DNA from 3 places in the Pantoea sp. X-Soil-YNGN-844 genome. Region 2 is predicted to be linked to each of the others. Evidence: predicted binding sites of a transcription regulator. Region 2 holds the regulator's gene; each other region holds the start of a gene.
The links. The regulator CRP, encoded in region 2, controls carbon source genes, mostly activating them, when cyclic AMP is high. The targets are predictions, from matches to a motif close to ATGTGANNNNNNTCACAT.
Positions count from the first base shown of each region.

Region 1 (9,672 bases), 1.7 Mb from region 2:
CACCGGCAAGGCGATGGGCCATCTGGCGCTGGCGGAAGAGCAGGGGCTGATGGCGCTGCTGGCGTCGCTGCCGGCTAAACGCAAAATTCTGATCCACATCAACAACACCAATCCGATCCTTAATGAGCAGTCACCCCAGCGTCAGTTTCTGACGGAGCAGGGAATAGAGGTGAGCTGGGACGGAATGGCGATTCATCTTCAGGGCTAAATCATGCAGATTACTGACACGCTGTCGCCGCAGGCTTTTGAACAGGCCCTGCGCGACAAAGGCGCTTACTACCACATTCATCACCCGTATCACATCGCGATGCATAACGGTCAGGCCACGCGGGAGCAGATTCAGGGCTGGGTGGCGAACCGCTTCTATTACCAGACCACCATTCCGCTGAAAGATGCGGCGATTATGGCTAACTGCCCGGATCCGGCCACCCGACGTAAATGGGTGCAGCGCATCCTCGACCACGACGGCAGCAACGGCGAAGAGGGCGGCATTGAGGCCTGGCTGCGGCTGGGCGAGGCGGTCGGGCTGACGCGCGAAGAATTATTGTCAGAGCAGCATGTGCTGCCGGGCGTGCGTTTTGCCGTCGATGCCTATATCAACTTCGCCCGCCGTGCCAACTGGCAGGAGGCGGCCTGCAGCTCACTCACCGAGCTGTTCGCCCCGCAGATCCACCAGTCGCGGCTCGACAGCTGGCCGCAGCACTATCCGTGGATCAAAGAAGAGGGCTACTTCTACTTCCGCAGCCGCCTGGGTCAGGCGAACCGCGATGTAGAGCATGGCCTGGCGCTGGCGCTGGAGTACTTTACCACCGCGGAAACGCAGAACCGGATGCTGGAAATTTTGCAGTTTAAGCTCGATATTTTATGGAGCATGCTGGACGCCATGACCATGGCTTACGAGCTGAAACGTCCGCCTTATCACACCGTCACCGACAAGGCGGCGTGGCACACCACCCGACTGGTATAACAGATGAATGAAAACTCGATTGCCGTGTTTCGTCGCGGTTACCGTATGCAGTGGGAAGCTGCTCAGGATACCCATGTGGTGCTCTATCCCGAAGGTATGGCGAAGCTGAACGAAACCGCCGCCGCCATTCTTGAGCTGGTGGATGGCAAACAGGATATCGCCGCGATTATCGCGACGCTGGATAGCCGTTTCCCGGAGGCGGGCGGCGTGGGGCCGGACGTTTTGGAGTTCCTGCAGTCAGCCTATGAACAGAAGTGGATACAGTTCCGTGACCCCGCATAAACCTGACGTGAATCCGCCGCTCTGGCTGCTGGCCGAGCTGACCTATCGCTGTCCGCTGCAGTGTCCCTACTGCTCCAACCCGCTGGATTTCGCGCAGCAGGAGAAGGAGCTGACCACGGAGCAGTGGATTGAGGTGTTTCGTCAGGCACGCGCCATGGGCAGCGTCCAGCTCGGATTCTCCGGCGGCGAACCGCTGGTGCGTAAAGATCTGCCGGAGCTGATCAAAGCGGCGCGCGATCTCGGCTTCTATACCAACCTGATCACTTCAGGCATCGGCCTGACGGAGAAGAAGCTGGATGCGTTCAGCGAGGCGGGTCTGGATCATATCCAGATCAGTTTCCAGGCGAGTGACGAAACCCTGAATGCGGCGCTGGCCGGGTCGAAGAAAGCGTTTCAGCAGAAGCTGGAGATGGCGAAAGCGGTAAAAGCGCACGGCTATCCGATGGTGCTGAACTTTGTGCTGCATCGCCATAACATCGACCAGATCGATAAGATCATCGACCTCTGCATTGAGCTGGAAGCGGATGACGTTGAGCTGGCGACCTGTCAGTTCTACGGCTGGGCGCAGCTCAACCGCGAAGGCCTGCTGCCGACGCGTGAGCAGATCGCTCAGGCGGAAGCGGTGGTCAGCCGCTATCGTGAGCGGATGAGCGACAGCGGCAATCTCACCAATCTGCTGTTTGTGACGCCAGACTACTATGAAGAGCGACCTAAGCCCTGTATGGGCGGCTGGGGGGCAATCTTCCTGAGCGTCACTCCAGAGGGCACCGCGCTGCCGTGCCACAGTGCGCGCCAGCTGCCGGTCGAGTTTCCGTCGGTACTGACGCAGCGCCTGGACGATATCTGGTATAACTCGTTCGGCTTCAACCGCTATCGCGGTTTTGACTGGATGCCGGAGCCGTGCCGCTCCTGTGATGAGAAAGAGAAAGATTTTGGCGGCTGTCGCTGTCAGGCGTTTATGCTGACCGGCAATGCTGACAACACCGATCCGGTGTGTAGCAAATCACCGCATCACGGCAAAATTCTCGAAGCCCGGCGGGAGGCGGATTGCAGCGACATTAAAATTGGTCAGCTGCAGTTCCGCAACCGCAGCAACTCGCAACTGATCTACAAAACCCGGAACCTCTGATGAACACGCGCGGCCTGCAGATAGAGGGTCTTATCGTTGAACTGGTGCATCAGCCCGATGCCAGCCAGGCCGCCGCCCTGATTCAGGTCGGGGCCGGAAGTCACGACGAGCCGGATCGCTGGCCCGGACTGGCCCATCTGCTGGAGCATTTGTTGTTCACTGGCAGCAGCGGCTGGCCCGATGAGGGCCGGCTGATGAGCTGGATCCAGACGCAGGGCGGGAAGGTTAACGCCACCACGCTGGCCCGGCGTAGCGCGTACTTTTTCGAGGTCACGCCGTCGCTGCTGGCAGACGGGCTGGCAAGACTGCAGGATATGCTGGTCTCTCCGCTGCTCGATAATCAGGCGATCGCGCAGGAAGTGGCGGTCATCGACGCGGAATATCAGTTGTTGCAGCGTCATGAGCCATCCCGCATCGAAGCGGCATTACTGCACGCCGCTGCCACCCCCGCTGAATTTCAGCGCTTCCTTATTGGTAGCCGGGCGAGCTTTGGCGACGAGCTCTCTGCGCTGCAACGGGCATTGCGGCAGTTTCACCAGCGCTACTACGTCGCCAGCAATATGCGGTTCTGGCTGCAGGGACCGCAATCGCTGGATGAGCTGGAACAGCTGGCGCGTAAGTTTGCTGACGCACTGCCTGCCGGTCAGTGGCGGCAGGAGCTGATACCGCCGCAGCTCAATAGCGATACCGGCTGGCAGCTGGCGGAGACAGCCCAGGCAGCGCTATGGCGCAGCTGGCTGCTGGATAGCAGTGACGGTGTCACGTTATGGCGTGAATTTCTGCTCGATGAAGCGCCCGGCTCGCTGCTGGCAACTCTGCGTGAGCAGGGGCTGGCGGAGGCGCTAGAGCTGAAATGGATTTATCAGGCTGAAGACGCGTACTGGCTGGCGCTGGGTATCGACACCAGTGAGCCTGCAAGGGTAAATCATCTGGTTAACGGTTACATTGCTGCGCTGCGCCAGACGAATGAAGAGCAGCATCAGCACTATCATCAGCTGGCCAGTCAGCAATTTGTGACGTTGTCACCGATGGAGCAGTTGCGTCAGCGCGCTATCGGTTTCGCACCTGACAAAAACCTGCCTGCGTTGCAGCCGCTGCTGGAAAATCTCGCCAGTGCGCCCGGAACACTACTGTTCTGTTCATCGCAACCGGCAAGGGAACACATCGTTACGCAGGGCTTCACTCTGGCGCTGACGGCCTGTGAGCCCGCCCCGGCTGAGGCGCTGCCCGCTGCCCGTTTCACCTTCTATCCGCTCGACATCACTGCGACGCCTGCACCGCTGCCCGCTCAGGCGGTGGCAATGCCGCATTATCCGTCAGATGACCCGCAGCCAACGCTGATCCTGCGGCCGGAGTTCTGGTCAACCTTTACTGCGGAGGCGGGCGAAGCGCTGGGCCGTCGGTTGCGTCCGCTGTTTGCGGCGCTGCGTCATCAGGGCGGTTACGGCAGCTGGCAGGAAGTGGAAGGTGTGTGGCAACTGACGGTCCGGCTATCGGATCAGGCGGTCGCTGACCAGGCGCTGAGCCAGATTGTCTCCGCCCTGATATTACCCGTTGAGGCAAACCGGCCGGCGCCTGTGGAGAGCATCGCTATCCGCGCGCTGCTGCGACAGTTGCCTTATCAGCTGGCAGCCAACGTTACGCCAGGATGCTGGCGGGCGGCGCTGAAGGGCGGCGATGCGATGCTGCACTCAGTGATTGCCCGGCGGCTGAGCGCGCTGTCGCTGCCGGTTAACCCTGTTACGCCGCCCACGCGTATGACCACGCAGACCGGCATGACGCGCCTGCCGCACGCCAGTGCCGACAACGCGCTGCTGCTGTTTATTCCGCTGCAGCGTCCTGAACAGCTGGCGGCATTGCGCGCGCTGGCACTGATCTACGAGCCACGCTTTTTCCAGCGCTACCGCGTTGAGCAGCCGATAGGTTACGTGGTCAGCAGCCGCTATATGCGCTGTGCCGATGAAGAAGGAGTGTTATTTGCACTGCAGTCGCCCGACTACAGCGCGCTTTCGCTATTACGCTACTGCCGTAACTTTCTGCGGTCACTGAACGAGACGCTGGCGGGATGTGATCTGGTGGCCCTGAAAGCGCGACTGCTGAGCCAGCAGGCTGAGCAGCCACTGGCCCTGTTGCGCCGTGAAAATAGCCTGGCAGAACCGGACGCGGCGCAGATTGCGGCGCTGACCCTTGCAGATTTACAGCAATTGCACCGCACGCTGATTCAGGATCGCCGCCGCTGGCGGGTGCTGTTCACCGGCGCGAATGCGTAGTGACCGGTTTTAAGGTTGCTGAATTTATTTGAAAATTACCGACAAATCTCTTCACTGTCTATTCCGGGAAAACTGGACCACACTCAATTCACTTTTGTCCGCATAAGGAATTGACCGTGAAGAACTTCAAACGTATTGCACTGCCCCTGTTAGCCGCTGCTACCCTCTACGCTCCGTTATCTCAGGCCGAGGCGATGCACTACCAGCTGAACCCTGAGCATACGTCGGTAATTGTTGCCTGGAACCACTTTGGCTTCTCAAATCCTACCGCGGATATCCCGGATGCAACCGGTACGCTGGTGTTTGATAAAGATCATCCGGAGGCCTCACGCGTTGACGTGACCCTGCCAGTCAGCAAAATCGACAGCCACGTTGCCGCGCTGACCAAAGAGTTCAAAGGTGCTGAATACTTCGATACCGCCAAATACCCGACTGCGACCTTCCACAGCACCAAAGTCGTTGCGAAGGGCGATAACAAATTTGACGTTGAAGGCAACCTGACCCTGAAAGGCATCACTAAGCCAGTGACGCTGCACGCGACGCTGAACAAGCAGGGCGAGCATCCGATGGTGAAGAAGCAGGCGATTGGTTTTGACGCCACCGGCACCATCAAGCGTTCTGACTTTAAGCTGGACAAATATGTCCCGGCAGTCAGCGATGACGTTACGCTGACGCTGTCTACTGAAGCTTACGCGAAGTAACCGGCGACAGGCGCAGCTCCTCTAGCTGCGCCACTTTTTCCCTGACTTTGCTCTCGTCAGCCCTGCAGACTCGCCAGGGTAACAGACGCCCCGCCACAGACGATAACCAGCACGTTATCATCCGGTTTAAAGCCAATTTTCCCGTCATACAGCATCGATAATGAGACGCCACAGGCTGGCTCTGTCAGAACACGATGATCGTCCAGGAAGCGGCGGCAGGCATTCACAGCTTCATCATCGCTCACAACCTTTCCCCGGACATCTGCCCGGCGTGCCACGTTAAATGCATTTTCACACACCTGACTGGCTGCCAGCGTAGTGGCGATACCGCTGACCCGGTCCAGCGTGACCCGCTCACCGGCTTCCAGTGCGGCGTTAAGCGACGCGGTTCCCTCAGTTTCAACCGCATAAATCGGTATATGGCTCAGCTGATGCCTTTCCAGACCCTGGACAATGCCGGAGAGCAGACTGCCGCCGCCCACGGAGAGGATTACCGCATCCGGCCGCAACCCCTCACTGATCACTTCATCAACCAGCGTGCTGATGCCGTCCCACAGCAGCGGATTGTCAAAGGGATGGATGTAGATATGTTCGTGCGACGCCAGCGATAACGCGTACGCATTGGCCTCACTCCAGACGTTGCCGTGTACGATCAGCCTCGCACCTTCCTGTTCGATAAGCTGTCTGGCGCGCGACGAGGTGGTTTCAGGCACCACCACCGTGACCGGTAGCCCCAGTCTGCGGCCGCTGTGCGCCACGGCAATACCCGCATTGCCGCCGGAGGAGCTGACAAACGCCTTAGCGCCCTGTGCAGCGTAGTATTGACAGATATGGCCTGCGCTTCTGAGCTTAAACGATCCGGTTGGCTGCGCTGATTCCATTTTCAGCCAGACATTGCTGCCGCTGAGCTGACTCAGTGGCAGGGAGTGAACGAGAGGGGTACGGATAGCTATTTCCATGCGTATGATCCTGGTCAAATGTGGTCACAGGGAACCGGTTTGTCATCACGGAGAACATTGGTTTTGCCGTGCGAAATAACGGCGTCGGGTGCAGAAGAGAAAGTCACCCCTCACAAAGAGCGTGGAGGTTTTTCCTTAGAAATCATTATCGTCAGGCTGTGTTCTCTGTGGGCATTGAAAGGTTATACCGAAGAATGCTACTCGTTCGCAACAGAGATGCTGAATCTGATTAACATCTGCCTGCGCATTTACTTTTTTGCACCTTAATTGCGGTTTTTGCTCTGCGAAACCGGGAAAAATGAGGTGAAAGTCACAAATCTGCAACGCCGCTCTAATGGCCGATTTTACCTCCTCCCGCTTTCTGGCCAGTTCACCCGCGCCATCTGCTAACCCAATGATTTATATCGATTCGCTTTAAGCGCAATAAGTTGGAATAGTGTGAGACAAATCACAAATAAAGCGATGTTAATAGCACTGTCAATATCCCCGCCTGAGAAAAACCGCGCGTAACTGTGATCTCCTCTGCAAATAGCAACCCCGCTAACCGGAAGAATACTCTTCAGCAGAATAAGCCAGCGAGGTGAGGGTGATGCGAATTGGAATGGTGATCAGTGGCGGTGACGTGACCGGCATTAATAATTTTGTCTTCCAGATTGGGCGCATGGCACAGGCGACGATGGTGATATTTGACGGCGGTATTCCCGGCCTGTTGGAAAATAATCATCGTGAGATCAGTCAGCGCGATCTGCTCGACTTTTCCATCGCCTCTATTCCGGTTATGCAATCGGGACGCACTGAAAAGAAACTGGTGCGCAGCGAATATGAGTTAATTGCCCGCCAGCTGAAAAGCGCCCGGATTGACATATTAATTATGGCGGGCGGAGACGGGTCGCTGCAATTTCTCCATACCCTGTCGGCGTATGGCGTAAATTGTTTCGGCGTCGGCATGACCATCGATAATGATGTTTTCGGCAGCGACTACACGCTGGGATTTTCCACCGCCTGCGAGCAGGTATTAAAAGAGGTGGCCAAACTGCGTAATACCGGCCGCGCCTTACCGGGCCGGGTTTTTATGCTGGAATTACTCGGCGGCTATTGCGGCGAATTAACGCTGCAGTCCGCGATTAAATCTAACGCAGATATTGCGTTAATTCCGGAGTGCCAGATCCCGCTGCCACAACTGGCGCAGCGCATCACCGGGCGACTGGCAGAGCAGAACAGCGTGGTCATCCTCTGTTCGGAAGGCTACACCCGTGAATATTCGCCCGGTTTTCAGGGGGCGATCGACACCTTAATCAAACAGCTTGAACCCCTTATTGGCGTGCGCATCCGTAAAACCATCCTGGGTTACGGGCTGCGCAATGGTGATCCCACCTGCGAAGAGATCTTTCAGGGCACCATTATGGCCAGTGAAGTGGTGCGTTGTATTCAGTCAGGCATGCGGAATAAAGCGGTCATTATTAATGGCAGCAATAAACCGATCCCGATTGATTTAATAAGCATGCAAAAACGCCTGGTCGATATTGACGGGCACCATTACAAACTCGCTAAACAACTCAATATAGTGTGAGGAAAAAACCATGCTGAAAATATTATGTGTCTGTGGTTGTGGATTAGGTTCCAGTTTTGCGATTGAGATGAGCGCAAAAGCGGTATTAAAAAAACTGGAGATTGAGGCCGACATCGATCACACCACCATTTCAGAAGCGAATGCCTTTAAGTCAGATATGATCCTGACGCAAAAAGCGTTTGCCGATGTTTTAAACGCCGACGCCAGTCCGGAACAGATTAAACGGGTCATTATCCTTAACCGGCTCACCGATAAAGCGGAAATAGAGCAGAAGATCCTGGCCTTTTTAAAAGAACGCAACCAGAAGGTCGCCGCCCATGAATAGTGTGATCGACTTCCTGGTAAAAGATCTGCTGGGGCAGGCATCGATTCTGATCGCCTTTATTGCCCTGATTGGTCTGCTGCTGCAAAAAAAATCGGCAGGCAAGGTGGTGGAAGGCACCTTTAAAACGCTGCTCGGCTTTTTAATTATGATGGCGGGTATCAATATTATTGTGGGCACCCTGACGTTCCTCAATACCATTTTTACCCATGGCTTTGGCATGCGCGGCTATATCACCGATGTGGCCGCTATTGCCGGGCTGGCTAACCGTGAGCTGGGGTCTGAAGTGGCGCTGACCCTGTTGGTGATTTTTATCGTCAACATCATCATCGCGCGACTGACGCCATTTAAGTACATCTTCCTGACCGGCCAGGCGTTGCTGTGGATGGCGACCATTGGCGCGGTGATCGGCTACAAAGCAGGGCTGACCGGCCTGCCGCTGATTCTGACCGGCGGCATCTTTGGCGGAATTATGGCGGTGGTCATGCCTGCGCTGGCGCAGCCGGTGGTGCGGCGGATTACCGACTCGGACGATGTCGCGCTGGGTCACTTCTGCACCATCGGTTATCTGGTCACGGCGGCAGTCGCCAAAGTCGTCGGCAAAGGATCGCGCTCCACCGAAGACCTGAAGCTGCCCGATAACTTCAAGTTTCTGCAGGATACCTATCTGTCGATGGCGCTGGTGATGGTCCCGATGTACCTGATCCCCGCTGTGGCAGCCGGCCCGGCGTTTATCGCGCAGTACAGCAACGGCATGAACTACCTGATGTACGCCTTTATGCAGTCGATTCAGTTCGTGGCAGGGGTCTTCGTGCTTTACAGCGGCGTCCGCCTGCTGCTGAACGAACTGGTGCCAGCCTTCCGGGGTATCGCGATGCGTGTGGTACCGGATGCGAAACCGGCGCTGGATTGCCCGGTGATGTTTCCGTACGCCCCGAACGCGGTGATTGTCGGCTTCCTCGCCACCACGCTAGGTTCCATCGTCGGCATGCTGGTCTTCCCGATGTTTGGTCTGGCGATGATCCTGCCTGGCCTGCTGACCAACTTCTTTGCCGGTGGCACCGCCGGAGTATTTGGTAATGCCATGGGCGGACGGCGCGGCGCGATGATCGGCGGCTTCGTCCACGGACTCTTTATTACCATTCTGCCCGCCATCCTGGTGCCGATGCTGGAGAGCTACGGCTTCACCGGCGTCACCTTCAGCGATTCCGACGTGATCAGTACCGGCCTGGTGCTCGGCCACGCCTTCCAGAATAACTGGCTGTTTGTCGCCCTGTTTATCGCCTTTATTACCGCGCTTGCCTGGTTTGTTAATGGCAAATCGACCAAACCTCAGGAGGAAAAAATCCATGAAACTTTATAACTTCGCCGATCTGTTACAGCTGGCTAAACAGCGTGACTTCAAAGCGGTCGGTTCGTTTAATCTTCACTGTCTGGAGATGCTGCCCGCCTATTTTAAAGCGGCAGAGAAA
Region 1 is NZ_AP036007.1:1,935,674-1,945,345, forward strand. Features, by position in the region: gene pqqB (pyrroloquinoline quinone biosynthesis protein PqqB) at 1-208, shown strand, start outside; gene pqqC (pyrroloquinoline-quinone synthase PqqC) at 212-967, shown strand; gene pqqD (pyrroloquinoline quinone biosynthesis peptide chaperone PqqD) at 971-1,249, shown strand; gene pqqE (pyrroloquinoline quinone biosynthesis protein PqqE) at 1,212-2,378, shown strand; gene pqqF (pyrroloquinoline quinone biosynthesis protein PqqF) at 2,378-4,648, shown strand; gene AC6I8C_RS09040 (YceI family protein) at 4,765-5,349, shown strand; gene AC6I8C_RS09045 (pyridoxal-phosphate dependent enzyme) at 5,406-6,308, opposite strand; gene AC6I8C_RS09050 (6-phosphofructokinase) at 6,898-7,878, shown strand; gene AC6I8C_RS09055 (PTS sugar transporter subunit IIB) at 7,889-8,203, shown strand; gene AC6I8C_RS09060 (PTS sugar transporter subunit IIC) at 8,196-9,563, shown strand; gene AC6I8C_RS09065 (class II fructose-bisphosphate aldolase) at 9,550-9,672, shown strand, end outside.
Region 1: a site for CRP is predicted at 6,607-6,624, ahead of AC6I8C_RS09050 (6-phosphofructokinase). Genes of this name have one in related genera too.

Region 2 (9,672 bases):
CATCCCCGCCAGCTGCAGGCCAAAGGCGACGTTATCCAGCACGTTGCGCCACGGCAGTAACCCTTCATTCTGAAACACCACGCCGCGCTCCGCGGCTGGCCCGGTCACCGGCTGGTTATCCAGCGTGATGCTGCCCGACTCCACCGGCAGGAATCCGGCGACCAGATTAAGCAGCGTGGTTTTGCCACAGCCGGAGGGGCCGAGCACGACCAGCAGTTCCTGGCTATCCAGTTGCAGATTGATATCCTGCAACACTGGCTGTCCGGCATAACGGGCATTAAGGTGAGCGATGCGCAGCATGGTGCCTCCTTACGGTTTAACTAATGGCTCGACGAAGCGGGAGGTCACGTAACTGCTGTAGTCGTTATCTGCCTGCGGCACCCGGCCCTGCGCTTTCAGGAACTGCGCGGTATCGACGATCGCCTTATTGACCGGCTTGCCCAGCTGCTCAACCTGCTGCTGGGCCGTCAGGTAGGTATTGCCCTTCACCAGACCCGGCACCTGCGCTTCCGGCACGCCGCTCAGGCGTGAGAGTTTGCTGAGGTTATCAGGCTGCTTCAGCCAGCTGTCGGGACTGTTAAGGTAGGCCTGCTGCGCATCGATCGCGCTGCGGGCAAAGGCGGTCACGATCTCCGGGTGCTGTTCGGCAAAATCTTTGCGGACTACCCAGACATCCAGCGTCGGTGAACCCCAGCTCCCCACTTCCGCAGAGTCGGTTAACACCTTGCCCTCTTTCTCCAGCTCATTGACTGCGGGCGCCCAGACATAGGCACCATCAATGTCACCACGCTGCCAGGCCGCGATAATTGCTGGCGGCTGCAGGTTTACCAGCTGAACCTGCGACGGCTTGATGCCCCAGTGTTTGAGTGCAGCCAGCAGGCTGTAGTGAGTAGTAGAGATGAACGGCACCGCGATGCGTTTGCCGACGAGATCTTTAGGAGAGGTAATGGTCTTTTTTACCACCAGCGCTTCAGAGTTGCCCAGCTGAGAGGCGAGTAAAAACGCTTCAATTGGCAGTTTCTGCGCTGCTGCGACCGCTAACGGACTGGAACCGATGTTGCCAATCTGGACGTCGCCGGACGCCAGTGCGCGTAAGACGCCTGCACCGCTGTCAAACTTACGCCAGTCAACGCTGGCCCCGCTCTCTTTCGCAAAACTGTTGTCAGCCTGCGCCACTTTCGCGGGTTCGGCTGAGGTCTGGTACGCCACGGTGACATTGACCGCATCTGCCCGAAACGCCAGCAGTGCCAGCGCTGCGGCTAAAAAAGTTAAACGTGTTGCTGCCATGATCATTACCCCGCCGTTTTTATAGTGGAGGTAGTGTCTGCGGCCGCTATAGTTTCATAAAGGAATTAAAAATTATCCCTAATAGAAATAAGTTCTTAGATCACTATCTGCAAAACTAAGTTAAAAATCGCAAATGCTGAAAATAGCTAAAGTAAGCAAAAATGTCAGGCGCTCACATTATCCCTGTGCTATTGATATGCGTTCCCAATTATTGCCTGTTAAGGTCTCTGTATCCGATGTCGATCGAGAAAGTCGCTCAGCTGGCTGGCGTCTCCAAAGCCACGGTATCGCGGGTTCTTAACGCGCATCCCGGTGTAAAGCCCGATACGCGTGAGAAAGTTCTGGCGGCAATCTCTGCCTGCGACTATCAGCCCAATCTGCTGGCGCGTCAGCTGCGTACGGCGCAAAGCAACATGCTGCTGGTGCTGATCTCGGATATCACGAATCCCTTCTGTTCACGCGTGGTTCAGGGCATTGAGGCCGAAGCGGAACTGCATGGCTATCATATCCTGCTCTGTAACTCCGCCTCGCAGCTTCAGCGCGAAGCCGCCTATCTTAGTCTGCTGACCGGCAAAGTGGTGGATGGCGTGATTACCATGGATGCGGCCTCCGGCTTACAGGATTTGCAGGCGCTGATCGCCGGAGCTCCCTGGGTGCAGTGCTGTGAATTTAATCCCGATATTCCCGCCTCCTCGGTCAGCATTGATCACCTTGAAGCCGCGCGCGACACCGTCCATTACCTCGCCGGTAAAGGGCGTAAACGCATCGGGCTGGTCAATGGCGACATGCGCTATCTCTACTCGCATCATCGTGAAAAAGGCTACCGACAGGCGATTGAGGAGCTGGGGTATGCGTGGTCCGGCGTCTCTTATACCTATGAAATCTCTCCTGAAGCAGGCAGCCAGGGGCTGAGGGAGTTGATGGCGCTGCCGGAACCGCCGGATGCAGTGTTTGCGGTATCAGATGTACTGGCGGTGGGCGTCGTGCATGCGGCGCTGGAAGCAGGTCTGCGCGTGCCGGAAGATCTGGCGGTCGTCGGGTTTGATGGCGTGCCGTTTACCCGCAGCCTGAATCCACCGCTGACCACCATTGAGCAGCCGATGAATCAGCTCGGCGCGCGCAGCGTGCAGCTGCTGCTGCAGAAGATCCGCAATCCGAATGCGCCGGTCATCCGTGAGGTGCTGCCCTGGACGCGCGTTGAACGCGCATCCAGTTGACTCAGTGCCAGATTAATAGCACGCAGGCCGCAGTCAGCAGCCCCATAGCCAGGTTAAAGATTTTCCAGGCGCGACGGCTGCGCAGAATGCGGCCGATCATCGCGCCAAATGCCATCCAGATCGCGCCTGACACCAGATTGACCAGAAACATGCCGACGCTTATCGCCATCACTGAATGACGATATGCATCACCCGCCAGACTGAAGCTGGCGACCGCGCCCAGCGCCATCAGCCAGGCCTTAGGATTGATAAGCTGCAGCAACCCACCCTGCCAGAACGGCATCGGCGCATCCGGTGCCTGATCGGTTTCCAGCTTTTCATAGCTGGACGTCGCTATCTTCCACGCCAGCCAGAGCAGATAGAGGCTACCCGCGATCTTCAGCACCAGGTGCAGCGACGGATAGAGCAGGATCAGACCGCCAACGCCAAAGGCCACCATCAGCAGCATCACCTGCATGCCGATCATGATGCCGATCATCAGCGGAATGGTGCGCAGAAAGCCAAAATTAGCGCCTGAGGCGGTGAGTAACATATTATTAGGCCCGGGCGTAATCGCCGCGACCCAAAGAAAGCCCAACATTGATAAGAAAAGACTCAGTTCCATGGCAATCGGGTACTCCTTACCCTTGCAAGAAAAAACTTATCGAAGCTAACAGTGTGATATGGAACAGACAAGCTTTTACCACATGAAATTTACCGGACCGGAAAACGAGCAATTCACGCCGCCTGACAGCCTGCGTAACGCGCACCTGCAGACGATGCTGCCGCGCCTGTTACGTCGCCGTGTCACGTTCGTTCCTCACTGGCAGCGACTCGATCTGCCGGATGGCGACTTCGTTGATCTCGCCTGGAGCGAAGATCCACAACTGGCGCAGCATAAACCGCGCGTCGTGCTGTTTCATGGGCTGGAGGGCAGCTTTCACAGCCCCTACATTCATGGCCTGATGAACATCTGCCGTGCGCGCGGCTGGCTGGCAGTGGTGATGCATTTTCGCGGCTGCAGCGGCGAACCTAACCGGCTCAATCGCATCTATCACTCCGGCGAAACGGAAGATGCCCGCTTTTTCCTGCACTGGCTGCGTACCCGCTGGGGCCAGGTGCCGACCGTCGCCATCGGTTTTTCGCTGGGCGGCAATATGCTGGGCTGCCTGCTGGGCCAGCAGGGCGCAGCTGCCGAAGTGGATGCAGGCGTCATTGTCTCCGCCCCGCTGCTGCTTGAGCCGTGTAGCGTAAAACTGGAACGCGGCTTCTCACGCTTCTATCAATACTATTTGCTGGCGCAACTGAAGAAAAATGCCCGCCGTAAACTGCACGCCTGGCCGGACACGCTGCCGGTCAATCTGGCGCAGCTAAAAGCACTGCGGCGACTGCGCGATTTTGATGATGCGATTACCGCCCGTGCCCACGGTTTTGTCGATGCAGCCGATTACTATCATCGTGCCAGCGCCATGCCCTGGCTGAAGCACGCAGAGAAACCGCTGCTGATCATCCACGCCAAAGACGATCCCTTTATGAGTGATGAGGTGATCCCGCACAGCAGCCAATTATCTGCCACTATTACTTATCAACTGACACCACACGGCGGCCACGTCGGTTTTGTCGGCGGGACATTACGCCAGCCCGAAATGTGGCTGGAACAGCGCATCCCGCAGTGGATCGCCCCTTTTCTGGATAACTGATCTCGTGATTATTCCCTGGCAACAAGTCTCTCCTGAGACCCTTGAAAATCTGATTGAAACCTTTGTGCTGCGTGAAGGCACTGACTATGGCGAGCATGAACGCAGCCTGCTGGACAAGGTGGCTGATGTGCGACGCCAGTTGGAAACCGGTGAAGTAGTGCTGGTGTGGTCGGAACTGCATGAATCGGTCAATATCATGCCGCGCAAAGAATTTCGTGGCTGATGCACCCGGCACCCTTTCATGATAACAATGCTCATCGTCCGACCTCACAGGGAGCTTTTCTATGTCTGCACGTCATCCCATTATCGCGGTGACCGGTTCCAGCGGCGCAGGAACCACTACCACCAGCCTGGCATTCCGCAAAATCTTTCAGCAGCTTGACCTGCATGCGGCGGAGCTTGAAGGTGACAGCTTTCACCGCTTTACCCGCCCGGAAATGGATATGGCGATTCGTAAGGCGCGCGACCTGGGACGTCATGTCAGCTACTTCGGCCCGGAAGCCAATGACTTTGGTCTGCTGGAGCAGAGCTTTAAAGAGTACGGTCACAGCGGGCAGGGGCAGTCGCGTAAATATCTGCACACTTACGATGAGGCGGTGCCGTGGAACCAGGTGCCCGGCACCTTTACGCCCTGGCAGCCGCTACCGCAGAACACCGATATTCTTTTTTATGAAGGATTGCATGGCGGTGTGGTGACGGCGCAGCACAACGTGGCGGAACAGGTCGATCTGCTGGTGGGCGTGGTACCGATTGTTAACCTGGAGTGGATTCAGAAGCTGGTACGCGACACCGGCGAGCGCGGTCATTCACGTGAAGCAGTGATGGATTCCGTGGTGCGCTCAATGGAAGATTACATCAACTTCATCACGCCCCAGTTTTCACGCACCCATATCAACTTTCAACGCGTTCCAACCATCGATACTTCCAACCCGTTCGCAGCCCGCGCCATTCCGTCACTGGATGAGAGCTTTGTGGTGATCCACTTCCAGGCACTGGAAGATATCGACCTCCCCTACCTGCTGGCGATGCTGCAGGGCTCGTTTATCTCGCACATCAATACGCTGGTGGTGCCTGGCGGCAAAATGGGTCTGGCCATGGAGCTGATCATGGGGCCGCTGGTGAAACGGCTGATGGAAGGTAAACGGATAGAGTAAGAGTTCAGAAATGGTTTCTTCAAACCTATAACAAAGCCAAAGCACGGTAAATCTGACAGCAACACGAAAGCTCAACACGCAGGGAACCGGGTCAGAAGAGGAAAGCGTCCCGCGCCAGGACGGCGCGGGAAGAGCATGCCATGGATGGCGGATTTTGCGTCTTTCCGATCTGACCCGGTTCTCTGCGCCGGCACAGTCTTAAAGCAACCTGCATCAGACACTGGCAGTGAAGTTAGCAGGTCTGGGATAACCCTTGCGACTGTTACAGCTCAACCACTTCATAGCTATGCGTCATCGTCACACCTTTACCCAGCATGATGGCCACCGAGCAATATTTTTCAGCCGAAAGATCCACCGCGCGTGAGACCGCTTTATCCTGGAGCGCTTTGCCACTCACGATAAAATGCAGGTTGATGTGCGTAAAGATTCGCGGCGCCTCTTCACGACGTTCTGAGGTCAGTTTTACTTCACAATCAGCCACATCGTTGCGGCCTTTTTGCAGAATTGAAACCACATCAATCGCGCTGCATCCACCCGCCGCCATCAGCACCATCTCCATTGGGCTGGGCGCTTTATCACCCGAATTGCCATCCATCAGTATCTGATGGCCGGATGAGGATTCTCCGAGGAATGTCAGCCCTTCTACCCATTTCACTCTTGCCTGCATGATTTTTGCTCCGGAATACGCTGTTTTGTCGCCAGAGTACGCTTTCACCTGGTAAACAGCAATCCAGAGAAATCCGCCCGTAGCTGAAGCGAGACAACAGAAGACAGTCGGCAAAAGCTGTGCTACAAACAGTGCTGAAAATATTTTTCGTCACCCGATGGCGAAGCCGGGAAGAATGATGCGCACTGCGCCTGATGCGGCCCGAATAATTTCCTGAAAAGGAAACGCTTGAAGCTTTCACCGCCTGACAGGGAAAACTGCCCCCTGTATTTTGGGCACGATTACAACAGAGGATAATAGCGAATGGTTCTCGGCAAACCGCAAACAGACCCTACACTCGAATGGTTCCTGTCCCATTGCCATATTCACAAGTATCCATCCAAAAGTACGCTGATTCACCAAGGTGAAAAAGCAGAAACGCTTTACTACATCGTGAAAGGTTCCGTCGCGGTTCTGATTAAAGATGAAGAAGGCAAAGAGATGATTCTTTCCTACCTGAATCAGGGCGATTTTATTGGTGAGCTTGGCCTGTTCGAAGAAGGTCAGGAGCGCAGCGCCTGGGTACGTGCGAAAAGCGCGTGCGAAGTGGCGGAGATTTCTTACAAGAAATTCCGTCAGCTGATCCAGGTTAACCCCGACATCCTGATGCGACTCTCCTCGCAGATGGCGCGTCGCCTGCAGGTCACGTCTGAAAAAGTGGGTAACCTCGCTTTCCTCGACGTCACCGGACGCATTGCACAGACTCTGCTTAACCTGGCGAAGCAGCCAGATGCCATGACGCATCCCGACGGCATGCAAATTAAAATCACTCGTCAGGAAATTGGCCAGATTGTGGGTTGTTCACGTGAAACCGTGGGCCGTATTCTGAAGATGCTGGAAGATCAGAACCTGATCTCCGCACACGGCAAAACCATCGTCGTTTACGGCACCCGCTAATTCCTGTCATCCACGGCGTGATGGCAACATCACGCCGTTATTGTTTGTGTTGGGCCGATGTGGCGTCGAATCATTTACCATCCTGAAGTTAACTACGCCTTGCGGCAAACGCTGGTGCTCTGTCTGCCGGTGGCACTGGGCTGGCTGGCTGGCGACCTGCAAAAAGGTCTGCTGTTCTCGTTAGTGCCCGCCTGCTGCAATATCGCCGGTCTGGATACCCCGCATAAACGCTTCTTCAAACGTCTGATTGTGGGCGGCAGCCTGTTTGCCCTCGGCAGCTTTCTGATTCAGTGGCTCACTCTGCATGCGATTCCACTGCCGCTGATCCTCTTCGCTATGCCTTTGCTGCTTGGCGTCACCGGTGAGATTAGCCCGCTGCATGGCCGTCTGCTGCCCGGCACCCTTATTGCCGCGATCTTTACACTCAGCCTGATTGGCCGCATGCCCATCTATGTCACTCCGCTGCTCTATATCGGCGGCACGCTCTGGTATGGGGTATTTAACTGGTTCTGGTTCTGGCTGTGGAAAGAGCAGCCGATGCGTGAGAGCCTGAGCCTGATCTACCGCGAGCTGGCCAACTACTGCGACGCCAAATATACCCTGCTGACGCAGCTGACCGATCCCGAAAAAGCGCTGCCGCCGCTGCTGGCTCACCAGCAGAAAGTGGTCGATCTGATCAACACCTGTTATCAGCAGATGCACATGCTGTCGGCCAGCCGCGATCACAGCCATAAGCGGCTGACGCGCGCTTTCCAGGTGGCACTCGATCTGCAGGAGCATATCTCGGTCAGCCTGCACCGCCCGGAAGAGGTGCAAAAGCTGGTGGAGCAGAGCCATGCTGAAGCGGTGATCCGTTGGAATGCCAAAACCATCTCGGCCCGGCTGCGGGTACTGGCGGATAACATCCTTTATCACCAGTTACCCGACCGCTTTGCGATGGATAAACAGCTCGGCGCGCTGGAGAAAATTGCTCATCAGCATCCCGATAATCCGGTGGGTAACTTCTGCCTTTATCACTTCAACCGCATTGCGCGCGTGCTGCGCACCCAGAAGCCGCTTTACCAGCGCGATCTGATGGCAGACCGCCAGCGCCGCCTGCCGCTGTTACCGGCGCTGCGCAGCTATCTCTCGTTTCGCTCGTCGGCGCTGCGCACGGCAGGTCGCTTTGCGGTGATGCTGATGCTGGGCAGCGCGCTGGCGCTGTTCTTCAACATCCCTAAACCCTACTGGATCCTGATGACCATTATGTTCGTCAGCCAGAACGGCTACAGCGCCACCCGCGTCCGTATCCAGCACCGGGCGCTGGGCACCTTTGCAGGACTGGTGATTGCGGCTGCCACGCTGCGGCTGGCGGTGCCGGAGTCACTGGTACTGATGATCATGCTGGCGATCACCTTTATCAGCTATCGCTTTACCCGCCAGTTCTATGGCTGGTCGATGATTGGCTTTACGGTTACGGCGGTTTACTCACTGCAACTGCTGTCACTGAATGGCGCGCAGTTTCTGCTGCCGCGACTGATGGATACGCTGATGGGTTGTCTGATCGCCTTTGGTGGGATGCTGTGGCTGTGGCCGCAGTGGCAGAGCGGCTTATTGCGGCAGAACGCCCACGACGCGCTGGAAACCTATCAGGATGCGCTGCGGCTCTTGCTGGGCGATGAACAGTCGTCAGAGAAACTGGCTTATCAGCGCGTGAAAGTGAATCAGGCACACAATGCGCTGTTTAACTCACTGAATCAGGCGATGCAGGAACCGGCATTCAACGCCCGCTATCTGAGTGATATGCGGCTCTGGGTCACCCACAGTCAGTTTATCGTCGAGCATATCAATGCGATAACGATTCTGGCGCGCGAGCACACGATGCTGACCGCCTCGCTGGCTCAACGCTATCTGCAATCCTGCGAAATTGCGCTGCAGCGGTGTCAGCAGCGGCTGGAATATGATGGTGAAAGCTCACAGGTGAATCTGCTGGATGACCTGGAGAACATCAGTGAGGGACCGATCACGGTGGTGGAACAGCATGTGCGGCGCATTCTCGATCACCTGAGCGTGATGTACACCATTTCATCGCTGGCGTGGAACCAGCGACCGCAACATGGCCGCTGGCTAATCAGACGCTTACGCAAAAACTAAGCTAGCCGTTGAGCACTTTGCCGACGGCGGTGGCGAAGCGGCTCATGCCCTCTTCAATGTCAGCAGGCTCGATGATCAGCGACGGGGCAAAGCGCATCACGTCGGTGCCGGCCACCAGCACCATCACCCCTTCAGCGGCAGCTGCATTCAGGATGTCGCGCGACCTGCCGGCATGCTGAGGTTTCAGCGCCGCGCCAATCAGCAGACCTTTGCCGCGAATGTCACTGAACAGGTCATACTTCGCGTCGATGGCCTGCAGCGCCGTGACAAAGTGCTGACGACGCATCTCCACGCCCGCCAGCACCTCCGGCGTATTAATAATATCCAGCGCGGTTTCAGCAATGGCACAGGCCAGCGGGTTGCCGCCATAGGTGGTGCCATGCACGCCCGGTGCCATGGTTGAGGCGATCTCGTTAGTGGTCAGCATGGCGCTCACCGGGAAACCGCCGCCCAGCGCTTTGGCTGAGGTCAGAATATCGGGCTGGACGCCATAATGCTCATAGGCGAACAGTTTGCCGCTACGTCCCATACCGCTCTGCACTTCGTCCAGTACCAGCAGCGCCTGATGCTGATCGCAAAGTGCACGCAGTCCCTGCATA
Region 2 is NZ_AP036007.1:3,648,501-3,658,172, forward strand. Features, by position in the region: gene tauB (taurine ABC transporter ATP-binding subunit) at 1-300, opposite strand, end outside; gene tauA (taurine ABC transporter substrate-binding protein) at 310-1,287, opposite strand; gene AC6I8C_RS17015 (LacI family DNA-binding transcriptional regulator) at 1,524-2,504, shown strand; gene AC6I8C_RS17020 (LysE family translocator) at 2,506-3,108, opposite strand; gene AC6I8C_RS17025 (hydrolase) at 3,167-4,183, shown strand; gene AC6I8C_RS17030 (YheU family protein) at 4,188-4,406, shown strand; gene AC6I8C_RS17035 (phosphoribulokinase) at 4,468-5,337, shown strand; gene AC6I8C_RS17040 (OsmC family protein) at 5,600-6,004, opposite strand; gene crp (cAMP-activated global transcriptional regulator CRP) at 6,308-6,940, shown strand; gene AC6I8C_RS17050 (YccS/YhfK family putative transporter) at 6,998-9,073, shown strand; gene argD (bifunctional acetylornithine/succinyldiaminopimelate transaminase) at 9,075-9,672, opposite strand, start outside.

Region 3 (9,672 bases), 1.6 Mb from region 2:
CGGAAGAAAGCTGGCAGCACCAGCCAGCTGCTCTCCGGCGCGGCCCTGAGTTGCAGATGACCCGTTAAGGCTGCTGTAATACATCCCACCGCAATGCCAGCCACCACCGCCATCAGTCGCGCCCAGCGGTTACGTGAGCGGTTCAGCGCCACGATAACCAGCAGCGTCAGTGCGCCCAGCGTCAGATTCCCCGGTGAGCCAAAATCTGTGGCGTTGTGACCACCTGCCCAGTCAGTGATGCTGACTTTAATCAGGCTGATGCCTATCAGGGTAATGACCGTACCGGTCACCACCGGCGTCAGCACTTTGCGCAGCGTGCCAACGCAGCGACTGATCAGAACCGGGATCAGCGCCGCGACCAGATTACAGCCAAACAGCATCGCCATAATTTCTTCCGGCGAGCCGCCGCGCCCTTTTACCATCAGGCCACCGGAGAGAATCACGCCCAGAAATGCGAAACTGGTTCCCTGCAGACAGATCATGCCCGCGCCAATGCCATAAAAACGTCGGGCCTGCATAAACGTGCCTAAACCGGAGACGAACAGCGACATGCTAATCAGATAAGGAATATAGGCCTGCAATCCCAGAACCGAGCCAATAATCAGCGGTGGTGTGATAATGCCCACCACGCTGGCCAGCAGATGTTGCAGCGCGGCAAAGAACGCCGGGACGGGGCCAATGCGGGCTTCAAGCCCATATAACAAACCTTTCTCGTGCGAGTGCGACATGGTGGTGCTCCGGCTCTGTGTGATAAGCGGAGTTAATGCATTTTCTGCGCCATGACGTCAGGGTTTCGCGACAGTCGATCCAGGTCTTTCAAATTTAAACAGAAATAGTTGCAGACAGTCCGGGATGGGCCTGAAACTTTAGGCTCACCCCGGACTCAGTTGGTTTGTTTTGTTTCTTAATCAGGCGATCTTTGCACTCAGAGCGTGCAAAGCATCCTGTTCCAGCAGTGAAATATCGACCCAGGACGTGAGATCGCGCTGTTCAGCGCGTGGCAGATAAGGCAGTTCTCCCAGCAGTGGCGCAGCAATTTTATCCTGCAGCACTTCAATAATGTCGCTGTATTGTGCCAGTCCCGGATTGATGCGGTTCGCAACCCAGCCCACCAGTGGCAGTCCATCCCGCGCTATCGCCTCTGCCGTCAGCAGAGCATGACTGATACAACCCGACTGGATGCCGACCACCAGCACCACCGGAAGCTGCTGCTCAACGACCCAGCAGGAGAGCGGACGTCCGTCGTTCATCAGGCTGCGCCAGCCGCCTGTGCCCTCAACTACCACGCGCGCGGCCTGCTGCGTCAGGCTGGTTAATCCCCGGGTCAGCAATCCGTAATCGATAATCTGCCCCGGATGGGTGCAGATCTCCTCTTCCTGGAAAGCCAGCGGATTGATCGCCAGATAGGGTAAGTCGATAGATGACGAACTTTGCAGAACCTGTGCATCTTTGTTACGCAGGCCATCAGCGGTTTTAATGGCACAGCGCGCGACGGGCTTGTAGCCCACAGCACTCTGTCCGGTCTGGATAAAACTTTGTAACAGCGCGCGGGACACCACCGTTTTGCCCACTGCGGTGTCGGTGCCGGTAACAAATAATCTGTTCACACAACTTCTCCTCTCGAACCGTTGCGGTTAATCGGTAATTAACCTTGCTGCGAAACGGCATTTTAAGGAATGAAGGATGAGAATGGATTGCGTTAGCGCAAGTTCAGGTCTGCTTAACCTTGCAACAGTTTCACTAACAGGTGCCCGTTGTAGAGTGCGTCTTTGATCAACGCGGCACCGCCCAGCGTTCCAGGCTCGCTGAATTCAGTGGGTGCCAGCTGAATGCCGGCGCTGTAGGCAGGCAGTGACTGCTGCAGAATAGTGTTGCTTACCGCGGGAAACAGTACATCAGCGGCGGCATTAAGAGGAGAACCGATAAGAATATGTTGTGGATTGAAGATGTTGACCATCATTGCCAGGATCCGCCCAACGTGATGCCCGACGCTGGCAATAGTGTCACGCGCCAGACGATCGCCCGATTGCGCGGCCGCACACAGTGACTGAAGCGTCAGCGGCTGGTTATTGAGCAGGCTGTCAGGCTGGGCAGGCAGACGCTGCGCCGCCAGCGCCAGCAAACTGCCGGTGCTGGCTACCGTCTCCAGACAACCATGATTCCCGCAGTAACACTGCTGACCATAAGGGTCGATCTGAGTATGGCCAATCTCGACCAGCGCCCGGCCGCTCTTATGCAGCAGCTGACCGCCACTGATGACGCCAGCTCCCACAGTTTCATCAATCACAATCTGAATCACATCCTGGGCACCGCGCGAGGCACCAAACAGCGACTCCGCCAGCGTCCAGGCTGAAATGTCGTGCTGTACAAACACCGGCAAGCCGGTTCGCGCCGCCAGTGCATCACCCAGTGGCATATCGCGTACCTGATAACCCGGCAGCCGATGCACCACGCCTGACGCAGCATTGATCAACCCCGGCAGCGTAATGGCGATGGCCGTGAGACGTTCCAGCTTCTTCTGATGACGAATAAAGAAAGCATCGACCTGTTCAATCAGCGAGGTCAGTAAGGGCTGTGTAGACTCATCGGGCAGCGGGAGACTCTCTTCTGCCAGCTCACGGCTGCTGAGATCGCGCAGCGTAAAGGTCATGGCGCCGCGATGCAGACGAATCGCCAGATAGTGCCAGGCGTCGGTATCCAGTATCAGGCCAATTGCCGGACGGCCACGGCTGCCGGGATCCTGAAACTCGGTCTCCTGCACCAGATGCGCATCCAGCATCTCACGCACAATTTTGGTTATGCTGGCCGGAGCAAGCTGAGCACGGCGGGAAAGTTCGATACGCGAAATGGGACCGTAACGGTCAATTAATCGATATACGACACCTGCATTGGTCTGCTTGATCTGGTCAATGTGGCCAGGTTGACTGTCCGGATTCACAACCCTGCTCCCGGTTATTTTCGCGCTTCTAAATAAACATGCGCCATGGTGAGGCAGATCAGGCGACAGCGTCAAATATTTGATTAGAAATGTGATTTATCGCACAGATTGATGCTGTGCCGCGCTCGCTTCAGGCCCGGTTTTCCCGCAGCAACGTCATCATATTCTCCATCTGTGCATTTATTTCGCGTCCGGCTGACCAGACCAGCCAGAGTTCTGAAATCGCATCCTCTTCCGTTAACGGCAGCCAGACCAGATCGGCCAGCCGCGCCCGGCGAAAAGAGGCGGGCAGAATGGAAACGCCTAAACCGGTTGCCACCAGCCCCAGGATGGTCATCGCCTCACCGACCTCCTGGGTGATGTATGGCTTGATGTGGTAGCGGTGCAGCAGTGCCAGTATGTCGCTATAGAGCGCGGTTCCGCCCTGAGGATCGAAAAAGACAAAGGGTTCAGCCGCCAGCGCCGCCACAGCGATCTTTTCAGCCTCAGCCAGCGGATGCGCCTTGTGCACCACAGCATAGAGCGGCTCGCTCAGCAGCAGCTGATGACGCAGGTCGGCGGGCAGCGGCGTGTTGCGCATCACGCCGAGGTCGAGCCGTCCGTCATGTAACGGGGCCAGCTGCTGGCGGGTATTAATCTCCTGCATCTGAATATGCACCTGTGGCCAGCGCTGCCGGAACCGGAAGAGCGCATCAGAAACGACAGCGGTAAAGGGTGCCGACGAGGTAAAGCCGATACGCAGCTCTCCCTCTTCACCACGATGCAGCCGGGCAGCACGATCGGCGGCCTGCTCAACCTGCAGGATTATCGTGCGGGCATCACTCAGCAGTTGCTGTCCGGCAGCGGTAAGCTGCACGCTGCGGTTGGTGCGATTGAACAGCCTTGCGCCGGTCTCCGCTTCCAGCTGAATAATCTGCTGACTGAGCGGCGGCTGGGAAATATTCAGACGCTGGGCTGCCCGCCCGAAATGGAGCTCTTCCGCCACCGCAATGAAGTAGCGCAAATGACGCAGTTCGATATTCATATTTTAAACGTCTTATTTGAGATTATTAATATATTAGACAGCATAATGCCGCTTTCCTAAGCTGACGACAGATTTTCTGACTGAGAGGAAGATGTGTGAGTCGCTCAATACAGGCAACAGTGGATGAGAAAGCGGTGACTGAACCGCAGGCGTCCGTTGCCGCAGCAGGTTATATCCGGCGGGGAACACCCGCTTTTATGCGCGTCACGCTGGCGCTTTTCTCTGCCGGGCTGGCGACATTTGCCCTGCTCTACTGTGTGCAACCGATTCTGCCGGTGCTGTCACAGCAGTTTGGTGTTTCTCCAGCGACCAGCAGTCTGTCGCTCTCTATCTCTACCGGCCTGATGGCGCTGGGCCTGCTGGTGACCGGGCCGCTCTCTGATGCCATCGGGCGAAAATCGGTGATGGTGACCGCTCTGATGCTGGCGGCCATCTGTACGCTGATCTCCGCCACCATGACCGGCTGGCACGGCATTCTGATTATGCGGGCGCTGATGGGACTGTCGCTCAGCGGTGTTGCGGCGGTCGGTATGACCTATCTTAGCGAAGAGATAGATGCGCGTGTGGTCGCCTTTTCGATGGGGTTATATATCAGCGGTAACTCCATTGGCGGGATGAGCGGGCGTCTGTTAAGCGGTGTCCTGACCGACCTCTTCTCCTGGCGCATCGCCGTGGCGGTGATTGGCTGTTTTTCGCTGGCTTCAGCACTGATGTTCTGGAAAATCCTGCCTGCATCGCGTCATTTCCGCCCTATTACGCTGCGCCCGCGCAATCTGCTGATTAACTTCCGGCTGCACTGGCGCGATCCGGGCCTGCCCTGGCTGTTTGCCGAGGGCTTTCTGCTGATGGGTGCCTTTGTCACCCTGTTTAACTATATTGGCTACCGTTTACTGGATGCGCCCCGGCATCTCAGTCAGGCCGTGGTGGGTTTGTTGTCGGTGGTCTATCTCACCGGCTCGTGGAGTTCACCTAAAGCCGGTGCGCTGACCAGTCGCCTGGGACGTGGGCCGGTGATGCTGGGCGCGACAGCCATCATGCTGCTGGGTTTGCTGGTCACTGCCTTCGACTCGCTCTGGCTGATTCTGCCCGGAATGATGCTGTTCACCGCCGGCTTTTTTGCCGCCCATGCGGTCGCCAGCGGCTGGATTGGTCCCCGTGCACGCCGGGCGCGTGGGCAGGCTTCGTCACTCTATCTGTTCAGCTACTATGTGGGTTCCAGCGTGGCGGGCACGCTGGGCGGTCTGTTCTGGCATAATTTTGGCTGGAGCGGAATCACGCTGTTTATCAGCGTCCTGTTAATCCTGGCGCTGCTGGTTGCCTGGCGTCTGCATAGTAAAAGACTCTGACTGATTTCTCTCATGCCAGGCCCAGGCAGGCCTGGCAGCTTGTCACGCTGAACAACCCCTTCAGATCCATAACAAACAAATCGTGCTTTTCCCGCTATAATCCTTTTTATTGTAATAAATCATCTGCTTTGCCTTTTAACACGGCAACAAGGAACGCCTGTGGCTATCTACTACTACGTTAATAAACAATCGGGATATAACGATAATCATGTTGTTCATTCTGCGGGCTGCCCCCATCTTCCCGACATGGATAACCGACTGTTTCTGGGCAGTTTTTATCATGTGAATGCCGCTATTCTGCAGGCCAAAAAATATTATGCGGGTGCCATCGGCTGCGAAAACTGCTGTCCGCTTAATCACAGCGACCCGCAGGCCAGTCAGCTCAGCGTGGCCCTGAAACATACTCCGCCATCGCGTTAATCGGCAGGACAGCCCGGAGGTAAAACGCTTCCCGCTGTGCTGTTCAATTACATTCTGCCTGAAGGAAACCCCCTGCTCTGAATGATGTCTGCACCGCATCGAACTTGATAACCTCAGGCTATCGCCCTGTCACAGGGCGATAATAAAAAATCAGCAATAAAAGGCGTTTATAAGGTTTCGCTTCCCGCTTTATTCACTACAATGGTCAGTAATTTGTGACGCAGGTCACTTTCGCTGGATGTTTCTGCCACATCCGATTTCGCTGTACTGACTGACTTGACTCCTCATGCAACCAACAACTGTTTCACGTAAAACTGCCTGGCTACGCGTGGTATTGCTGGCCATCGCCGCATTTGTTTTCAATACCACCGAGTTCGTGCCGGTTGGCCTGTTATCTGATATCGCTGCTGACTTTTCAATGCAGACGGCTGATGTCGGGATCATGCTGACCATCTACGCCTGGGTCGTCGCGCTGCTTTCACTGCCGCTGATGCTGCTGACCCGCAATATTGAGCGACGGCTGCTGCTGGGCGTGCTGTTCCTGATATTTATCGTCAGCCACGTGCTTTCAACCGTCGCCTGGGATTTCCGGTCGCTGATGGTGTCGCGCGTCGGCATCGCCCTGTCTCATGCGGTGTTCTGGTCGATCACCGCCTCGCTGGCGATTCGTGTTGCCCCGGCGGGTAAGAAAACCCAGGCGCTGAGTATGCTGGCGACGGGTACCGCGCTGGCGATGGTGCTGGGCGTGCCGATAGGCCGCGTGGTGGGTCAGTATCTTGGCTGGCGCACCACTTTCGGCGCGATTGGTCTGTCGGCACTGGTGCTGATGATCATGCTGGTGCGTATTCTGCCGCGCCTGCCAAGTGAGCATACCGGCTCGCTGAGCAGTGTGCCGATGCTGTTTCGCCGTCCGGCGCTGGTCAGCATGTACCTACTGGTGACGCTGGTGGTGACCGCACATTACACCGCCTACAGCTATATCGAGCCATTCATGCAGACCGTTGCCCACTCCAGCGGCAATTTCACAACCCTGCTGCTGCTGCTGTTTGGTTCAGCGGGCATTGTCGGCAGCCTGCTCTTCAGTACGCTGGGTAACAAATTTCCTTCCGCCCTGCTGATTGCCGCCATTGCGCTGATCACCCTTTGCATGGGCCTGCTGATCTTTGCCGCCGTTCGCCCTGCCGCTATCTCCACGCTGTGCGTTGTCTGGGGAGTGGCGATGATGATGATCGGGCTGGGTATGCAGGTGCGGGTGCTCTCGCTGGCACCGGATGCCACGGATGTCGCGATGTCCCTGATGTCCGGCATCTACAATATTGGTATTGGCGCGGGCGCGCTGCTGGGCAATCAGGTCAGTATCCATCTGAGCATGGCGGAAGTGGGGAATGTCGGTGGGATGATTGGTCTGGTGGCGTTGCTGTGGTGTGTTTATATTTTCCGGCGCTATCCGCAGTTACGCAGCAACGGATAATCAGCGCCAAACCAAATAAAAAAGGCTTCAGATAAGTGGGTTTATCTGAAGCCTGTTTAAGGTTATTTATAGCGCCTGTTACTTATAAAGAATGGCTGTGCCATGCAGGTTGTTGCTGCCAGAGGTCGAAGTGATGCGGAAAGACTTTGCGCCGACATCGCTGGCCTTCTCTGACAATTGCTGCTCCAGCGAGGTCAGATTCGTACTGCCCGTTGCGCTGATGACACCGATTTTTTGCTGATCCAACGGGGTGCTGCTCACCTGTTGGGCCGCCACGCTGGCAAAGGAGAGGCCACTTAGCACCGCCGCCGCCACCATCATATTGATACGTTTCATAACGAACCCCTTCTCACATTATCTGATGAACTGCCTGTTACTGATAGATCACAGCCGTGCCGTGCAGTTTGTTCTGACCGCTGGTTGAAGTGATGCGGAATGATTTCGCACCGGCTTCATCCGCTTTGGCACTCAGCTGTGCTTCAACAGAACTCAGGTTGGTGCCACCCAGTACTGAGATGGTGCCAACGGGCTGCTGATTAGCCGGTTCGCTGGTGACGAGATCAGCGGCAGATGCGCCAAAAGCCAGGGTAGTGAGTGCCAGTGCTGCCAGGGTGGTTTTGATGGTTTTCATAATATTCTCTCTGTTCGGTATTTGAATTCGGTGTGTCTGAATTGGGTTGTCGCTATTTAGTTAACGACCGTTAAATAAATGATAGACCTCGATCTGGTTCGTCGTCAATATTTATTTAATGAGCGTTATTTTATTCGCGAAGTGGCGTGATTATGGGCTTCAGCCCCTTTTATGACTTAACCATAGGGGCGGTAAAAATGCGCTGGCGCACAAAATGACAACGCTTGCGGCTGACATTTCCAGTGGGCCTTGCACATTTTTATAATGATCGGTAATTTAATAGGGTGTTTGACTGTCTGTGAGGGTGTATGAGTCAGGTTCAGGATTGCGATATAAAGAAATGCCGCGGCCGTCCCAAAGTGTTCGATCGCGAAGCTGCGCTCGATAAAGCTCTGACCCTGTTCTGGACACACGGTTACGAGGGAACTTCTCTCGCCGATCTGGTCGCTGCCACTGGCGCAAAAGCGCCAACCCTCTACGCAGAGTTTGTGAATAAAGAGGGATTGTTTCGCGCAGCGATGGAGCGTTATGTAGAGAAGTTCAGCGCATGGCGTGAAGCAGCATTAGGCGATGATCAGTTACCGGTGGATCGGGCCATTGAGGCCTATTTCCGCTCTACTGCGGCCTGTTTTACCGAGCGCGACTCTCCCGGCGGATGCTTCTTTATCTGTACCTCAACGGCCCTGTCGGCGGCTTCGGCAGAGATTGCCGCCATGCTGCAACAGCAGCATCAGTCGCAGGAGCATGTGCTGAGTGATTTTCTGCTGGCGCGCCAGCAGCGTGGAGAACTGAGTGTAGCAGTGAATATTCCGGCGCTGTCACGTTATCTGGGTTGTATGTTGCAGGGCATGTCGGTGCGGGCCCGTGAAGGCGCAGAGCGTGACGATCTTGAGGGTATTATTGATACGCTGATGGCCATGTGGCCAACGCTGACCGGCTTGTGTCAGGCCAGGGGCTAGAAAAACAGGGCGGCATTGCCGTAATGCTGGTCTGTTAAGATTAGATTTGTAAAGGCTGCCACGGTCAGACGTGGCAGCTTTTTTTATGGGCGAGGGAGCCGCAGTGCTGGCCTGAGCACCTCTGCTGCTGCCGGGCCGTCCTCGCGCCGCTCACGCGGTACCTTCGGCTTTGACGTCGTGCCGACGAACCGTTCGGGGATCGGCCTTCCCTGGCCGGCCCCGAACTGTCCACGCTTCCCGGCGTGGACTTCTGGCCCGCCGTCACGCCTCAGCGCTGCGGATAGCCCTTTCAGCAGCAGAGGCGCTCAGGCCTTCACTCTCGTGCCCTTTTTAACAATACGCACCAGAAGCTTCAGAGCAGGCAGGGGCCGGGCAGGGGCAGGCAATCCGCAGCGCTGAACAGAATGAGTCTGCCAGGAGAGCCCGCAGGACGCGGGCGAAAGGCGGGGCGGCACAGGATGTGCCATCCCCGGCGGTCCGTCAGGCAGGCGAATGAAGTGAAGGAACCGCGCAGCGGCGCGAGGACCGCCAGCCCCTGCCCGGCCCCAGTCTGCGTTATCACCTGTCGCTTAACTGACCAGCATTACGGCATTGCCGCCCTTTTCGTCATCTAGTTCAGGAAAAACACTGGTTTTAACGGCTGACTGACAGGACTGTTATCTGCATTAGTCGGCATGAGATCTTTCATTGACGCCCACCAGCGCTGACACACCTCCGTTTCTGCCACCGCTTCCCAGCGTGCTTCAGATTCAATCTCAACGCTGGCGAACAGCAGATTCCGCTCTACGTCCAGCCAGATGGCATAGTTATGCGCGCCGTGTGCCTTCAGTGTCTCAGCCAGTTCAGGCCAGATTGGGGAATGACGACGCTCATACTCTGCATG
Region 3 is NZ_AP036007.1:2,035,683-2,045,354, forward strand. Features, by position in the region: gene AC6I8C_RS09500 (nucleobase:cation symporter-2 family protein) at 1-728, opposite strand, end outside; gene bioD (dethiobiotin synthase) at 909-1,607, opposite strand; gene mlc (sugar metabolism global transcriptional regulator Mlc) at 1,721-2,938, opposite strand; gene AC6I8C_RS09515 (LysR family transcriptional regulator) at 3,069-3,962, opposite strand; gene ynfM (multidrug efflux MFS transporter YnfM/SxtP(Kp)) at 4,058-5,308, shown strand; gene AC6I8C_RS09525 (hypothetical protein) at 5,468-5,728, shown strand; gene AC6I8C_RS09530 (sugar transporter) at 6,015-7,199, shown strand; gene bhsA (multiple stress resistance protein BhsA) at 7,278-7,535, opposite strand; gene bhsA (multiple stress resistance protein BhsA) at 7,573-7,830, opposite strand; gene AC6I8C_RS09545 (TetR/AcrR family transcriptional regulator) at 8,139-8,789, shown strand; gene rhaM (L-rhamnose mutarotase) at 9,400-9,672, opposite strand, start outside.
Region 3: a site for CRP is predicted at 5,942-5,959, ahead of AC6I8C_RS09530 (sugar transporter). Genes of this name have one in related genera too.